DNA from 2 places in the Ralstonia mojiangensis genome. Region 1 is predicted to be linked to the other one. Evidence: predicted binding sites of a transcription regulator. Region 1 holds the regulator's gene; the other holds the start of a gene.
The links. Region 1 encodes FliA, which starts transcription of late flagellar genes. Its sites were predicted from a motif close to CTAAAGTTTNNNNNNNNNNNGCCGNTA; they were not measured.

Region 1 (4,603 bases):
AGAGCACGCTGAACGACGCCATGTCGAGCCTCGCCTCGCTGGGCGTGAAGCTGGGCGACCCGGTGCGTACGCGCCTGTTCCAGACCATGCTCAACGCAGGCTTCTCGGCACAGCTCACGCGCTACGTGCTGGAGAACATGCCGCAGCACGACTCGTATGAAGGCGCGCTGGATTTCGTGCAGCGCGCGATTGAAAAGAACCTGACCACCGTGTCGGATGAAAACAGCCTGCTCGACCAGGGCGGCGTGTTTGCCCTGATGGGCCCGACCGGCGTGGGCAAGACCACCACGACCGCCAAGCTGGCCGCGCGCTTCGTGCTGCGCCATGGCGCATCGCGTGTGGCACTGCTCTCGACCGACAGCTACCGGATCGGTGGCCATGAACAACTGCGCATCTACGGCAAGATCCTGGGCGTCTCGGTGCATGCCGTGAAAGACGCGCAAGACCTGAGCCTGGCGCTGAACGATCTGCGCGAGAAGCACGTCGTGCTGATCGACACCATCGGCATGAGCCAGCGTGACCGCGCCGTGTCCGAGCAGATGGCGATGCTGCATGCCGTGGGCCCGTCGATCAAGCGCCTGCTGCTGCTGAACGCTGCAAGCAACGGCAAGACGCTCGACGAAGTCGTGGGTGCCTACCGCGACGCCAACCTGGCCGGCTGCATCCTGACCAAGATCGACGAGGCTGCCTCCGTGGGCCACGCGATGGACGTGATGATCCGCCGCCGCCTGCCGCTGCACTACGTGTCGTACGGCCAGCGCGTGCCGGAGGACATTGCGGTGCCGAACAAGAAGCTGCTGATCCATCGCTCGTTCCGGGCTGGTGCGGAGCAGTCGTCGTTCACGCTGGATTCGGATGAATCGTTGCTCGTGGCGCAAGGCGCCGCGCGTAACCGCGAACCTGGCCTGGCCGCTTTCGATTTCGCCTGACAAGGGGGCGACCATGACGACGCCATTCGCCAAGGATCAAGCCGCAGGGCTGCGGCGCATGCTCGGTCATGCTGCTGCCCGCCGTGTGCTGGTGATCGGTGCGGAAGAGCAGGTCGACGACTTTGTCGACAACCTGCGCATCGCGCTGTCCGCCATGGGCCGCGACACGGCCGTGGTGAACGCGCAGACCATGCTCGCCATGCCCGGCGTGCTCGAGCAGTACGACGAGACGGCGGATGTGACGCTCGTGGCCGCGCATTTCGGCACCCGGGCGCTGAGCACCGTGGCTGAAGTCTGCGACGACGTGCTGCTGACCTTCTCCGATGGCCCGGAAGGCATCAAGAGCGCGTACACGCTGCTCAAGAAAACCGCCGTGCTGCAAGGCAGCGCGGGCATCCGCACCGTGGTGTGCGGCGCGCATTCGGTGGATTCCGCCGTGCGCGTGTTCGGTAACCTGGCCAATACCGTGGGCCAGTACCTGAACACCCGTATCGATTTCGCTGGCTACCTCCCTGAGGACCGGCACGTAGAACTTGCGCTCTCGCTCGGCAAGCCCGTGGCGAGCGCGTTTCCCGCATCGCCTTCGGCCATGGCCTTCCGCCAGCTTGCCGAAGAAATGTTGAGCTGGGCCAGCGCCGAGGCCCAAGCCGGTGATGGCAGTGCGCCGTCGCGGGTGGTCATGTCGGCGCGGGCACCGGCACAGCCGGCTGATGAATCGGCGCAAGACACGTCAATGTCGACTTCGACTGCGACGCCCCGCGCCACCGCACGCGCGGCCGAATTGGTTTATTGAGGCGCAGCATGAACGAGGCGTCAAAGGCAGGCATGAATATGTACACCGCAACCGGTCGCAAGACCAAGTCCGACGAGATGGCCATGTACGCACCGCTGGTGCGTCGCATTGCCAACCAGATGATGGTCAAGCTGCCCGCCAGCGTTGAGCTGGACGACCTGATCCAGGCCGGCATGATGGGCTTGCTCGACGCGCTGTCGCGCTATGAGGAAACGCAGGGTGTGCAGTTCGAGTTCTACGCAGCCCAGCGTATTCGCGGCGCGATTCTGGACGAACTGCGCGGCTCCGACTGGCTGCCGCGCGGCCTGCGCCGCAACGCCCGCACGATCGAGCAGGCGATCCAGAAGCTGCAGCAGCAGAAGGGCCGCGCGCCCACCGAAACCGAGATTGCCGCCGCGCTGGGCATGTCGCTGGCCGAATACCAGAAGCAACTGGTCGACCTGCAAGGCAGCCAGCTGTTGTATTACGAAGATTTCGACCGCGAAGACGCCGACGCCTTCATCGAGAACCGCGCGCCCGAGAACGACGCCACGCCGCTGGACCAACTGCTGGACCACGACCTGCGCGAATCGGTTGTTGCTGCCATCGAGGCACTGCCCGAGCGCGAAAAGCTCATGATGAGCCTCTACTACGAGCAGGATCTGAACCTGCGTGAAATCGGCGCCGTGATGGGCGTGTCGGAATCGCGCGTGTGCCAGATCCACAGCCAGGCCATCGCCCGCATCCGCTCGCGCCTGCGTGATCGCGCATGGCTGCCGACGCCAACCTGATCTGATGTCAATCGAGCGCCGCCGCCTTTAGGCTGCGCCGCTTGGTCTGTGCTTGACCTGCCAGTTTCTTACTGCGCGGCCAGCGAGTCATTTCGCGGCCGCGCTTTTTCTTTTGGGACGTCGGTCACAAGGCTTGAGGCGGCGGAATCCCACACTCGGGTCTCGCCATGCTTGAAGAGGACGAAACGCTCGGCAGGCACGTTGGCGGCCTTCAGCGCGTGGGCCAAGTCGGTGATGGGCTGATCGAGCGCTTCGTCTGTCAGCTCGAACGTGCCCCAGTGGATGCCCACTGCCTGCCGTGCGCCGATGTCTTGCATGACCTGCACGGCTTCGGTCGGGTCGATGTGCTGTGCCTTCATGAACCAGCGCGGCTCGTAGGCGCCCACGGCAATGGCGGCCACATCGAAGTGGCCGAAGCGCGCACCAATGTCGCGTGTGTCTTGCGAATAGCCCAGATCACCCGAGAACCAGAAACGCAGGCGCGGATGCAGCAGCGCCCAGCTGCCCCAGAGCGTGTGGTTGCGGTCGTACAGGCCGCGTGCGGACCAGTGCTGCACGGCGCAGAAGTGCGCGGTGAAGGGGCCGAAGCGGGCTTCGTCGTCCCAGTCGAACGCGCGCACGTTGGGGTTGTCGCCACCCAGGCGCGTGCCGCGTACGTTGCGCGCAAACCAGCGGTCGATGCCCAGCGGCACGAAGAACATGGGTGCGCCGCCCGGCTGGCGCATCAGCGCGCGCACGCTGGCGCGGTCCAGATGGTCGTAGTGGTTGTGAGAGAGCAGCACCAGGTCGATATGCGGCAACTGCTTGAGCGACAGCCCCGGCGGCTGATGGCGGCGCGGCCCGGCAAACGGCAGCGGCGAGGCGCGCTTGGAGAACACCGGGTCGGTCAGCACGTTCAGCCCGTCGATCTGGAGCAGCAGCGTTTCGTGTCCGATCCAGGTGAGCTGCGGAACCTCGGGCGGCGGGTGGATGGCGCCCAGGTTTGGCGGGATGCAGGAGAGGTCGTGCGTGGGCGGCTTGGGCAGCTTCAGGCGGCGGCGCTCGCGTTGCCATTGCCAGAAATCGGCGTCGGGGCGCGGATGCGGATAGCGGTTGCGGAATCCGTCCGGCGTGTGGTGCGGCTTGGCGGGGTTGTAATCGGGATTCTTCATGGGCGAAGTGTTCCGGGGTGGCGGGGCGGACCGTCTGAAGTCATGCCTGGTGGCGCATAGCTTACGCAAGTACGGCGTGGACGTCCGCGCGGTGCCGTCGTTATCATCGTCCAATCGTAGACAGTGCCATGCGTTGAGCGTGTCCTACCGTGCCGGATGGTGGCGCAGACAGCGCATCCGTGTTTCGGGCCTGTCGCATCCGCCACATTCCACTGCCCCCGCGCCCATGGATTCCGCCCCCGCCCGAAGCAATCCACCGTCCGGCCCGCTCTCAGCCGCGCTGTACCGAGACCGCCTGCACGCCAGCAACTGGTTTGGCGGGCTCAGCAAGCCCCTGCAAGAACTCCTCATCGACATGGCGATCGTGCGCCGGCTGGCCGATGGAGAGGTGCTGTTTCGCCGTGGCGATCCGCCCGACGGCCTGTATTGCGTGGTGGAAGGCGGCATTCGCGTGCGCGCCACCACGGCCGACGGCCGCGAGGCGCTGCTGGCCGTGCTGGAACCCGTGAACTGGTTTGGCGAGATCGGCGTGTTCGACAACCAGGCGCGCACACACGATGCGCGGGGTGAGGGCGATACCGTGTTGCTCCACATGCCGCAAACCGCGTTGATGGATCTGCTCGAACGTGCGCCGCAGCACACGCACGCTTTTGCGTTGCTCCTGACGCACAAGCTGCGTCTCGCCTTTTCCGTGCTTGAAGAAACGGCGCTGCTGCCGGCATCCGTGCGCGTGGCGCGGCGCCTGCTGCTGATGGCGGCCGGCTACGGCGATTTGCGCCTCGGCACCCGCCGCGTGCTTCGCGTGCCGCAGGAGCAGCTTGCCTTGCTGCTCGCGCTGTCACGACAGACCGTCAATCTCGTGCTCAAGGATTTTCAGGCACGCGGCATTCTCAGGGTCGCCTATGGCGAGATCGAATTGCTCGACCTGCCTGGCCTGCGCGATATCGCCAAGGGGTGATT
Region 2 (4,603 bases), on a different contig from region 1:
CGTCCACTTCGGCGAGGATCGTCAGATCGTTGTTGCCGTGGGCCACCAGCAGGCGGCGCAGCATGTAGTCGTACAGATTGTTCAGTTGCACGGCGATGTCGCCACCGCGCTGGTGATCAAGGCTGGCCTGCAGGCCCTGGCCGATGATCGAGATGGCCTTGTCAAACGCCCGCACCTTGGCCAGCACGTCGCCACGCTGGATGGCGGCGCTGGCCAGGTTGATGGCGGCGCGCGCGCCTTCAAACAACATGGCGATCAGGCGGTGCGGATTTGCGTCTACCACGGACGTCTCGATGCCGACTTGCGCATAGGCACCGATGGCACGGCGTGCAGCGTACATGGAAAAGGTCCTCGCTGTAGTCTGTTTTGTTTTGGGTTGTGCTCTAAACCTGAACCTGGCTTAGTTGCTGCTCGAAGTCTGCTTTGTAATGGCCGCGAGCTGCGTCGTCAGGTAATTGCTTGTGTTCGTCATGCTCGCCACCGCTGCCGACAACGCGTTGAACTGCGTGTAGTACAGCGCCTGCTTGTTATCCAGCCGCGTCTGCATGGCGGTGATCTGGCTGGCAAGCGAGGTGAGCGAACTGTTGATCGAGTCCGTCTCGTTCTGCACCATGCCGCTGGACGACAGCAGGTTGGTCATCACCGTGTTGAGCTGGGCAGCGTAACCGCGCTGCACCGTGACCGTGCCACGGGCGCCCAGCGGACCACCGGCAATCTGCACGGTCAAGCCGTCGGTGGATGAACCGGCGATCCCAAACAGGTTCTGCCCCGAACCGGTTGCTGCAACGCCGTTGATCGTGCCCTGCACATCCACACCGTTGCTAGCCGTGGGGCTCCCGCCGAAGAGCGACGAAGCCCCATTGCCCGACACCGACACCGCCGACACCGAGCCGAACTGGCTATCGGTGATGCTCAGCACACCACTGGCATTGGCCGACACAGATGCGTTGACCTTGGCGTTCTGCAGCGTGGTCGATGCGTTGATCTGGCTCTGGATTTGCGCAGCCAGCGTCGCCGCGGTGTAGCTGCCGGCCGCCAACGTCACGTTGACGGACATCCCGCTGATGTTGAACGCGAGCGTGTCGTTCACACCCGCCGTGATGGTCGTGTTGGCAGCGGCCGAACCCGTGAGCGTGCCCTGCGAGGCCAACTGCGTCACGTTGACGGCGTAGCTGCCGGCCTGCGTGGAATCGGAGAACGTCGGCACGCTGACGAGCGAATCGGTGGCCGTGCCGGTACCGGCAAACAAACCGGCAACCTGGCTGGGCGACTTTGCAATGGCAGCCGACAGCTTGGTGTTGTCCACCGACAGCGTGCCGTCGGAATTCATCGTTACGCCCACACTGCCCAGCGACTGGTAATTGCCGTTGCCCACCGCCTGGCCCAGCACGTCGGTAATCTGGTTGATGAGCGTCTTGGTACTCACGTCGCCAGCCAGCGGGCCGTTGTTAGCCTTGTTGGTGGTGTCGATGTTGGTGAGCGCGTTCAGTTGCGTACGCAGCGCGTTGTAGCCGTTCACGAAGTTGGTGACGGCGGTGGTGGTGGCGGTCGGGTCGTTGGCGACCGTCACGTTGGTGCTGCCCGTCTTGGACAGCGTGAACGACGTGCCATCCACCACGTTCGACAACGTGTTGGTCGGGCTCTGCACGGCAATGCCGTTGATGGTGGCCAGGGCGTTCTGGCCCGTGGTCACCTCGGTCATGTTCTGCGTGCCGGCCGGGTCTTGCGAGAGCAGCGATTGCAGCGTCGAGTCGCCCGACACTGAAATCTTCATCTCCGAGCTGGAACCGCCCGCGGTCGACGTCAGCACCAGACGGTACGGGCTGCCGCTGCCGTCGTTCACGATGCTGGCCGAGACACCCACGTTGGCCGAGTTGATCGCATCACGGATACCCGCGAGCGTGTTGTTGGACGAGTCGATCGTGATCGAGCCGCCCGCCAGGTTGCCGTTCTGCGTGAACGTCGAACCGGTGTACTTGCCGCCCGAAAGCGAGCCGCCCGACACCGAGCCGAACGAAAACGAAATCGTGGTCGACGCGCCGCTGCCGATGGCGGTCGTGGTGGACGTTTGCCCCTGCGCCGCCAGCACCTGCGATTGCGCAAGCTGCGAGACATTGACAGCGTAGGAACCTGCAGGCGCCGAACCCGTTACCGACGCACTCAGCATCGAGGTGTCGTAGCCGCTGGCCTTCATCGCGCTGTAGTTCGACGCGCTCGTCAGGTTCGACAGCGTGGTCTGGAAGGTCGACAGCGCACTCTTGAGCGACCCCACAGCCGACAGCTGCGTCTGGTACGAGCTTTGCTGCGTCTGCAGCTGCGTCAGTGGCAGGCTTTCCACCTTCATGAGGCTGGACACCAGCGAGTTGACGTCGATGCTCGTCCCAATGCCAGGAATCGAGATCGGCGGTACGTAGGTGCTGGTCGAGGAGGTGGTAGTGGTAGTCGCCATGATCGGGTCTGATAAGCGTCTGCGCCGGCGGAAGTCTCTCTACACAACGGCACGGGCCGCAGCTTCTTTAGGGCAGGTTATGCAGGCGCCACCCACGAAAAGGAGGGGTATCCGACAAAAGAAAAAAGGCCGACGCCCCGAGGAGCGCCGGCCCTTGGCCCAGCCGCCAGGCAGCTGGGTGGCATTCAGCTTACCGATTAGCCCTTCAGCAGGCTCAGGATGCTGTTCGGTGCCGAGTTGGCTTGCGCCAGCATCGCCGTACCCGCTTGCTGCAGGATGTTCTGGCGAGTCATGTTCGACGTTTCCGACGCATAGTCCGTATCGATCATCACCGACTTGGCGGCAGACAGCGCCGTGTTCGACGAGGTCAGCGTGTTGATGGTCGAGGTCAGACCGCTTTGCTGTGCACCCAGGTCAGCGCGGGCTGCCTTCAGGCTGGCCAGATCGGTGTCGATCTTCGCCTGGGCTGCCGTTGCGTTGGCCGTCGACGTCACGCTCGTGCCGCTCAGCGTGCCGAAGCTTGCCAGGTTGGCGTTGGTGACGGTAGCGACGTCGGTCGATGCGTTCTGACCGTATTGGAACGTGGTCGAGGTCACCGTGCCGTCGAACAGCTTGGCGCCGTTGTAGTTGGCGTTCGTCTCGATGTTCTTGTTGGCCGTGGCCAGCTGTTGGTATTCCTTGTCCAGGTTGGCCTGGTCGGTGGTCGACAGACCGCCGTTGTTGGCTTCCACAGCCAGTTGGCGCATACGTTGCAGGTTGTTTTCAACCTGGCCCAGGTACGAGTCAGCCGTTTGCAGGTACGACTGTGCGTTGTTGGCGTTCTGGATACCTTGGGTTTGCGAGTTCAGCGTGGTCGTCAGGCTGGAGGCCACAGCGTAAGCAGCGGCATCGTCCTTCGCGCTGTTCACGCGCAGGCCGGTCGACAGACGTTGCAGCGAGGTCTGCAGGGCATCCTTCGATGCCGACAGTGCTTGCTGCGTTTGCAGGGACGAGATGTTGGTATTGAGGCTGAGGGACATGACGGCTCCTAAGTTTCCCGATGGTTTGTTGCCCGTGTTTGCTAATTCCGGCTAGGCCGGGCAACGTGACCTGCAACTTGAAGGGGATCAGGTCTGCGTTGTACTCAGGTTATCGGTGGCCTCTGAGGAAAGTTTAGGGTCGCCTTGACAAATTTGTGCGTCGGCGGCGGTTTGGGCTTGCGGCCGCCTGACTTGCGGCACCCCTCCAAAAGAGGCTGCGAGCCTGCTTCTTGGCCTGCAGGCCCTCGGCTATACTCGTTCGACCAGTTCATAGGCGCCAGCATCCCTCTATATATAGAGCGCCACACAGTGCACAGATGGGGAGTTGCAAGCCCGCCAGTTCGGCCGGAAGGCCAGCGGGCGGAAAGAAGAGCTCGATGCGAGCCCGCGTTTGACCCGCAACCCCCACCATGCTCAATGTCCTGATCGTCGAACCGCACGATATTGCCCGTGTCGGCCTGCGCCAGATCCTCAAGGATTCGCGCCTGGCCCGGCAGATCGAGGCCGTGCCGGACCTGCGCGATGCCAATAACGACCTGCTCGCCCAGCGCGAGTGGGACGTCATGCTCTTCTCGGTGGAATCGGCCACCGGAGACGAATTCCAGACCATCAAGACCGTGCGCCAGCAGCATGCGCGCCTGGCTGTGCTGGCACTGGGCCGCCACCCTGAAGCGCTGCTTGCCGTACGGGCGCTGAAGGCGGGCGCCGCTGGCTATCTGCCGATGGACGCCAGCCAGCCGCAGCTGCTGGCCGCCGTCAACGCCATCTCCAAGGGCAAGAAATACCTGCCGTCGGACCTCGTGGAAGTCCTGGCCGACAACCTGAATGTCGACTGGGATAAGCCGCGCCACGACATCCTTTCCGACCGCGAATTCCAGACGCTGCGCATGCTGGGCTCCGGCCGCACGCTGGGCGAGATTGCCGAGGCGCTGCAGATCAGCGTCAAGACGGTCAGCGTGTATCGTGGGCGGGTGCTCTCGAAGATGAAGCTGCGCAACAACGCCGAGCTGACCATGTACGTGGTCAGCAACGGCCTGCAACTCTAGGGTGCCCCGTAAAGCTACTGCGCACCCCGATCTTGGCCTTGCGATGCTCGTCGTACACGTGTACGGCTGCGCTTCTCACGCCAACCTCG

Region 2: NG898_RS18560 (flagellin N-terminal helical domain-containing protein) is a predicted target of FliA. The motif match lies at 3,579-3,605, and genes of this name have one in related genera.

What each region holds. Positions count from the first base shown of each region.
Region 1 covers NZ_JAMXHU010000005.1:380,099-384,701, reverse strand. Annotated here, with positions in the region: gene flhF (flagellar biosynthesis GTPase FlhF) at 1-929, shown strand, start outside; gene NG898_RS22175 (MinD/ParA family ATP-binding protein) at 943-1,722, shown strand; gene NG898_RS22170 (RNA polymerase sigma factor FliA) at 1,731-2,492, shown strand; gene NG898_RS22165 (MBL fold metallo-hydrolase) at 2,561-3,643, opposite strand; gene NG898_RS22160 (Crp/Fnr family transcriptional regulator) at 3,870-4,601, shown strand.
Region 2 covers NZ_JAMXHU010000004.1:422,447-427,049, forward strand. Annotated here, with positions in the region: gene fliS (flagellar export chaperone FliS) at 1-340, opposite strand, end outside; gene fliD (flagellar filament capping protein FliD) at 401-2,449, opposite strand; gene NG898_RS18560 (flagellin N-terminal helical domain-containing protein) at 2,647-3,468, opposite strand; gene NG898_RS18565 (LuxR C-terminal-related transcriptional regulator) at 3,879-4,514, shown strand.